One region of the Bradyrhizobium sp. Leo78 genome, then DNA from elsewhere that is predicted to be linked to it. Evidence: predicted binding sites of a transcription regulator. Region 1 holds the regulator's gene; each other region holds the start of a gene.

Region 1 (2,266 bases):
AGCGATCGACGCACCCAGGACTACATCACCGGCCGGTTTGGTTGAGGAGGGACATCATGGCTTCTGAACATACCGCCAAGGCATTCGACAGCGATCTTCAGGAACTGACCCGTCTGGTCGCAGAGATGGGCGGGCTGGTCGAACGGATGATCACCGAATCCGTCGATGCGCTGATCCGCCGCGACGTCGCGCTCGGCAAGCGTGTCGTCGCTTCCGACATCGAGATCGACAGCCTGCAGCGCGTGATCGAGGAGCGCGCCGTGCTGACGATCGCCCGCCGCCAGCCGATGGCTGTCGACTTGCGCGAGATCGTCGGCGCGATGCGGGTGGCGACCGACCTCGAGCGGATCGGCGACCTCGCCAAGAACATGGGCAAGCGCGTCGCCGCGCTGGAGAACGACTTCCAGCCGCTGAAGTTGATCCGCGGCCTGGAGCACATGACCGACCTCGTGCTGTCGCAGGTCAAGTCCGTGCTCGACGCCTATGCCGCGCACGATCTGCCGGCGGCGATGAACGTCTGGAAGAGCGACGAGGAGGTGGACGCGATCTGCACCTCGCTGTTCCGCGAGCTCCTCACCTACATGATGGAAGATCCGCGCAACATCTCGTTCTGCATCCACCTGATGTTCTGCGCCAAGAATATCGAGCGGATCGGCGACCACGCCACCAACATCGCGGAAACGGTCTTCTACATGATCGAGGGTCAGCAGATCACCGACAAGCGGCCGAAGGGGGATATGACGACGTTCGCCACGACCGTTCCGGGCAACTAGAGCAACATCCGGAAAGTCGACGCCGGCTTTCCGCCAAGATCCTGCTCAAACATCAAAGGAAGAGTGGGATGACGATTCAAGCAGAGAGTCATCCCGCTATAGGAGAAGCCAAGCCGATGAGCGCACGCATTCTGGTGGTCGAAGACGAAGAAGCGCTGACGACGCTGTTGCGCTACAATCTCGATGCAGAAGGCTATGATGTCGAAACGGTCGCCCGTGGAGACGATGCGGACACAAGGCTCAAGGAACGTATTCCCGACCTTGTCGTGCTCGACTGGATGCTGCCGGGACTCTCCGGCATCGAGCTGTGCCGCCGTCTGCGGGCGCGGCCGGAGACCAAGCAGCTCCCGATCATCATGCTGACCGCGCGCGGCGAGGAAAGCGAGCGCGTGAGGGGGCTGGCGACCGGTGCCGACGACTACATCGTCAAGCCGTTCTCGGTGCCTGAACTGCTCGCGCGGGTGAAGGGCCTGTTGCGCCGGGCAAGCCCGGAGCGGCTCGCCACCGTGCTCACCTATGGCGACATCGAACTCGACCGCGAGAAGCGCCGCGTTGCGCGCTCGGGCCGCCCGATCGATCTCGGCCCGACCGAATATCGCCTGCTGGAGTTCTTCCTGGAGCATCCCGGCCGCGTGTTCAGCCGCGAGCAGCTGCTCGACAGCGTTTGGGGCCGCGACATCTATATCGACGAGCGCACCGTCGACGTTCACATCGGCCGCCTGCGCAAATTGCTCAATCCCGGCCGCGAGCAGGACCCGATCCGCACCGTCCGCGGCGCGGGCTACGCGCTCGATGATCGCTTCGCGAAGGCCGAGCAGTCGTAAACCGGCGACCTCAATCCGTAGCCCGGGTGCAGCAAAGCGTAACCCGGGGAAATTTGGACCTGCCGATACAGCGTTCCCGGGTTGCGCTGCGCTCCACCCGAGCTACGATCCGTCGTCGGCTTACTTGCCTTGTGACGGCTTGACCGTCGGACGGCGGCGGTCAGCCGCCGGCTGGTAGGCGATGCGGGAGTGGTGCGCGCAATAGGGCAGGCCGGGAAGCGCCTTGCCGCCGCAGAAGAAGAATTCCGGGCTCGAGGGATCGCCGACCGGCCAGTGGCAGGTGGCCTCGTTCAATTCGAGCAGCGACAGCCGCTGGCTCATCGGTACGACATTGTCGTAGGCGATAGGGTCCGCTTCCACCTCCACCTCGAAGGCGTGGGCGAGCGCGGTGTTGCCGCGGGAGACCGGACGTGCCACGCGCATCATCGGCTGTGCGGGACGCGCCTTGCGCTGCCGCGGCGCGGCTGCAGCAGGACTCTTGGCGCGGCCCGAGAGGCCGAGCCGGTGCACCTTGCCGATCACCGCATTGCGGGTCACGTTGCCCAGTTCCGCAGCGATCTGGCTGGCCGAAAGGCCACCTTCCCAGAGCTTTTTCAACTGCTCGACGCGTTCGTCGGACCAGGTCAATACCGTCATCGCATCTTTCCCTTCGCGTTGCGCCGGCCGATC
Region 2 (2,266 bases), on a different contig from region 1:
CGAGATCGGGCCGGTCGAGCCGGGTGAGTTGCGACAGCTCGTTCATGGCCAGCACGCCGTCGACCAGGAAAACCTCGTCGTCGGCGGCGTTGAGTGCGTGCTGCACGAACAGGCGCAGCTCCTCCGGCATCTTGGCCTCGATCTCCAGCCGGATCACCGATCCGCGCCGGCGTCGCTTCAACGCGGTCTCGAACGTGCGGACGAGGTCTTCGGCTTCTTCCTCGATTTCGATTTCGGAGTCGCGGATGACGCGGAAGGCGCCCTGGCCCATGACCGTGTAGCCCGGGAACAGACGTCCGATGAAGAGGCCGGTGGCCTGCTCCAATGTGATCAGGCGCAGCCGGCCCTCACTGGGGATGCGGATGAAGCGGTCAATCTTGCCGGGCATGCGGATCAGCGCGTTCATCGCCTTGCCGTCGGAGATCCGGGACAATTGCAGCGCCACCGTGAAGCCGAGGTTGGGAATGAACGGGAAGGGATGTGCCGGATCGATCGCGAGCGGTGTCAGCAGCGGGAAGATGCTGTGGAGGAAATGATCCTCGATCCAGGCCCGCTCCGTCTTGGTGGCGTCTCGCCCGTCGACGAGCTGGATGCCGACTTCCGAGAGCATCGTGCGCAGGTCGCTCCAGATCGCCTGCTGGTCGGAGGCGAGCTTGGAGACGGTCTGGTTGATCAGGACGAGCTGTTCGGATGGCGTCAGCCCGTCGGGGCTGCGCTCGGGAATGCCTTCACGGACCTGCGCCTTGATACCGGCGACGCGGACCATGAAGAACTCGTCGAGGTTATTGGCTGAAATCGACAGGAATCTCACCCGCTCGAGCGCGGGGTGGCCGGGATTGACGGCCTCTTCCAGCACGCGGCGATTGAAATGCAGCCAGGAAAGCTCGCGGTTGATGAAGCGTTCGGGGCTCGTTGCGATCGCCGGCAGCCCTTCAGCAACCTGTTCTTTCTCTTGTACTTCAATAGGTTGTGCCGATTCCATGAAGTTCTCGATCCATTCGAGTTCAGGCCCAGAGCCACTTAAGCAAATCCAACGCAAACCCTGTGATAAGTGGATGACGTTTCGATGACATTGACGTTCCGGAAGCCCGCGCCGTCAAGTCACAGGGAGCAGGCGTTGCGCCACAGTTCCGCTGCCAGCGCCCGCGTCACCGGCCGGCCGAGCCGCAGCGCCTCGCTGTCGAGCAGCTCCACCGCCTGGCGGGCGGCGGCGTAGGAACGCTCGATCCGGCTGGCGAGATAGCTCACCAGTGATTCGTCTACGGTCATCTGTCGGTCCGTGCAGTATTTGACGATCAGGCCGCGAAACAAGAGATCGTCTGGCGGCAACAATGACACGGTCGGTACCGCGCGCAGCCGTGACCGGAGGTCGCGCAATTCGATCTCGAACGCGGAGGGCGGAATGCGAGCGGTCAGCAGCACGAAGGCTTCGTCCTGGCGGGCAAGATTGAGCAAGTGAAACATCGCGCGCTCGTCGAAGCCGTGCGGGTTCAGGTCTTCGACCACGAGTGCACCCGTCGCAAGGTCCGCCGGCACGGCCTCGGCCGACAGTGCGTGCGCCGCGGTCGAGCGCGCGCCGGCCCGCTCGGCCCAGATCGCGGCGAGGTGGCTTTTCCCTGATCCTTCGGGGCCGACCAGCAGCATGATGCGGTTCGGCCAGTCGGGCCAGCTCTCGATCAGAGCAAGGCCGGCCTCATTCGCCGTTCCCTCCAGGAAGTCGTCGCGGGTCAGGCTCTCCGCATGTGGCAACGCCAACGCAAGCTGACGAGGGTGAACGCTACCTGCCACGCAAAACTCTCCGGGACTTCCGTTCTCTTGACGCGTTTTCTTTACGCGAACCGGTGCCCACTTCGCGCGAAAACGCTCTTTACGCTCTAACGCGCTTCGATCGTGCTCATGTGCCGCACCCACTCCACGAGATAGAGGGAGACGGAAACCAAAGTAAAGATGGTGACAAATCCCATCAGGATCAGATCGTAAGGCCTTGGCTGGAAACCGAAACCGAGTGAGGCCAGCACCAGGGCTGCGAAGGCAACCTGAGCCCCCGTGTTAAGTTTCGAGACCATCAGCGGTTTTATCTCGACCGGCTTGTCGAACAGCCAGGACACAATCACAGCCGCTACGATCATGATGTCGCGCGAGACCACGAGGATGACGAGCCAGCGCGGCACCGCGCCCCAGATCCCGAGCGCCACATAGATCGACACCAGCAGCGCCTTGTCGGCCAGCGGATCGAGCAGCGCGCCGAGCTCGCTCGTCATGTTGA
Region 3 (2,266 bases), on a different contig from region 1:
ACAATAGCAGCGCCGAGCGGCCCTCAAAGTCGCGCAGGTTGACGTCGTTGCCGAGCGTGGCGCCGACGATGTTGCCGCGGCTCGAGACGATAAGCACAACCTCCGGCTCCGGATTGTTCCAGGTCGATTTCGGATGCAGGCCGGCATCCATGCCGGTGCCGACCGAGGACAACACCGGCGCCTTGGTGAACACCTCCGCATCGGGGCCGATGCCGACTTCCAGATACTGGCTCCAGGCCTGCTGCTCGATCAGCACCTGCTTCAGCCGCATCGCCTCCTCCGATCCGGGCTTGAGCTTGGAGAGATCGTCGCCGACCAGCCGCACCACCTCCTTGCGGATGGCCTCGGCGGAAGCGGGATTGCCGCGCGCCCGCTCCTCGATCACGCGCTCCAGCATCGAAATGGCGAAGGTGACGCCCGCGGCCTTCAACACTTGCAGATCGAGCGGCGCGAGCAGCCACGGCTTTTGCCGATCGCGGCGGTCCGGCGGCGTGTTGGCCACGATGCTGTCGAGGTCGCCGACAGGCTCGCCCTTGACGGCGCGCAGCGCAGCGGCCGGATCGCTCTCCTCGCACAATGCGCTGACAGTCGGAAAGCGCGCGGTCACATCGAACACACCGTCGCTGCGCACGGCGACCACGGCCGGTCCGTCGCGCCGCGGCAACCAGACGCGCCCGACCAGCGTGCCGTTGGTGCCGTCCTCCGGCAGGATGTCTTTGGCAGTCAGCGTGATCATCGGGCTATCTCCCATCCCTTTTCGTTGTTAGCGGCGCTTCTTAGCACGCCTGCGACGCCAGTGTAGAGATGCTCGTCATCCCGATGTCACAGAAGCAGCGTCAATTCCGGCACTCCACATCCCGACTGTGAGCAGCCGAGAGATAGCACTCCATGACCACATCCACTCCGATCGACGAAGCCGCCCTGCGCGAGCGCATCAACCAGGAAATCGCCGACAATCTTGACGAGGAACTCGAGCTCGAACTCGACGATACGCGGCTGGACGATCTCGACGACGTCGCGCGGGCCGGCCTGCCTGTGCTCGATCGCAAGCTCTATTTCCGGGAATTGCTACGGCTGCAGGGCGAGCTCGTGAAGCTGCAGGACTGGGTGCAGCACGAGAAGAAGAAGGTCGTGATCCTATTCGAAGGACGTGACTCCGCCGGCAAGGGCGGCGTGATCAAGCGCATCACCCAGCGCCTCAACCCGCGCATCTGCCGCGTCGCGGCGCTGCCGGCGCCGAGCGAGCGGGAGCGGACCCAATGGTACTTCCAGCGCTATGTCGCGCATCTTCCGGCCGGCGGCGAGATCGTGCTGTTCGACCGGAGCTGGTACAACCGCGCCGGCGTGGAGCGCGTGATGGGCTTCTGCACCGACGAGCAATACCAGGAATTCTTCAAGTCGGTGCCGGAGTTCGAGCGCATGCTGATCCGCTCCGGCACCATCCTGATCAAATACTGGTTCTCGATCACCGATGACGAGCAGCAATTCCGCTTCACGATGCGGATCCAGGATCCGCTAAAGCAGTGGAAGCTGAGCCCGATGGACGTCGAGGCACGGTCGCGGTGGGAGCAGTACACCAAGGCCAAGGAGACGATGCTGGAGCACACCCACCTGCCCGACTCGCCCTGGTGGATCGTCGATGCCGTCGACAAGAAGCGCGCCCGGCTGAACTGCATCTCGCATCTGCTCAGCCAGATTCCGTATCAATCGGTGCAGCACATCCCGGTCGTGCTGCCGCCACGCGTCCGCAATCCTGACTATCATCGCGGTCCGGTCCCGCCGGAGATGTACGTCCCGGCGGCGTTCTGACGGAAGGCGTCGTAGGGTGGGCAAAGCGCAGCGTGCCCACCTTTCTTGCACCGATCGTGGATGGTGGGCACGCTGCGCTTTGCCCACCCTACGACTCTTCTCCCTCTCCCCGTTCTTACGGGGAGAGGGTTGGGGTGAGGGTGCCTCCGCGCAGACGGTAAGAGACCAATCCGCGGAGACAGCCCCTCACCCGGACCGCATCTGTCGATGCGATCCGGCCTCTCCCCGCAAGCGGGGCGAGGCAAGTAGACGGCTACCAGGAAAAGCGCACGACGCCCTTGCCGGCATAGGATTGGCTGATGCCGGAGAATTCGCCTTCGAAGGTGCCGGCCGCGGACCAGCCGTTCAGCCACTTCATCTCCAGCGACGCCGTGGTGAGCGCGGAATCGGGCGCCTGCGCCGCGCCGTTGACGACGAAGGCTGCGCCCGGCAGCGTTTGGAACACGGCGCTCGCGGC

Evidence for each region. Region 1 encodes PhoB, which activates phosphate uptake and scavenging genes when phosphate is short. Its sites were predicted from a motif close to TGTCATNNANCTGTCAT; they were not measured.
Region 2: the regulator PhoB is predicted to act here: its motif matches at 1,056-1,072, upstream of AC5ZG1_RS13380 (RNA degradosome polyphosphate kinase).
Region 3: the regulator PhoB is predicted to act here: its motif matches at 810-826, upstream of ppk2 (polyphosphate kinase 2).

The regions. Positions count from the first base shown of each region.
Region 1 covers NZ_JCAMOT010000010.1:209,538-211,803, forward strand. Annotated here, with positions in the region: gene pstB (phosphate ABC transporter ATP-binding protein PstB) at 1-45, shown strand, start outside; gene phoU (phosphate signaling complex protein PhoU) at 57-773, shown strand; gene phoB (phosphate regulon transcriptional regulator PhoB) at 890-1,597, shown strand; gene AC5ZG1_RS16005 (GcrA family cell cycle regulator) at 1,718-2,233, opposite strand.
Region 2 covers NZ_JCAMOT010000008.1:209,202-211,467, reverse strand. Annotated here, with positions in the region: gene AC5ZG1_RS13380 (RNA degradosome polyphosphate kinase) at 1-982, opposite strand, end outside; gene AC5ZG1_RS13375 (P-loop NTPase family protein) at 1,102-1,788, opposite strand; gene AC5ZG1_RS13370 (CDP-alcohol phosphatidyltransferase family protein) at 1,875-2,266, opposite strand, start outside.
Region 3 covers NZ_JCAMOT010000001.1:119,902-122,167, reverse strand. Annotated here, with positions in the region: gene AC5ZG1_RS00540 (fumarylacetoacetate hydrolase family protein) at 1-736, opposite strand, end outside; gene ppk2 (polyphosphate kinase 2) at 889-1,809, shown strand; gene AC5ZG1_RS00530 (autotransporter outer membrane beta-barrel domain-containing protein) at 2,063-2,266, opposite strand, start outside.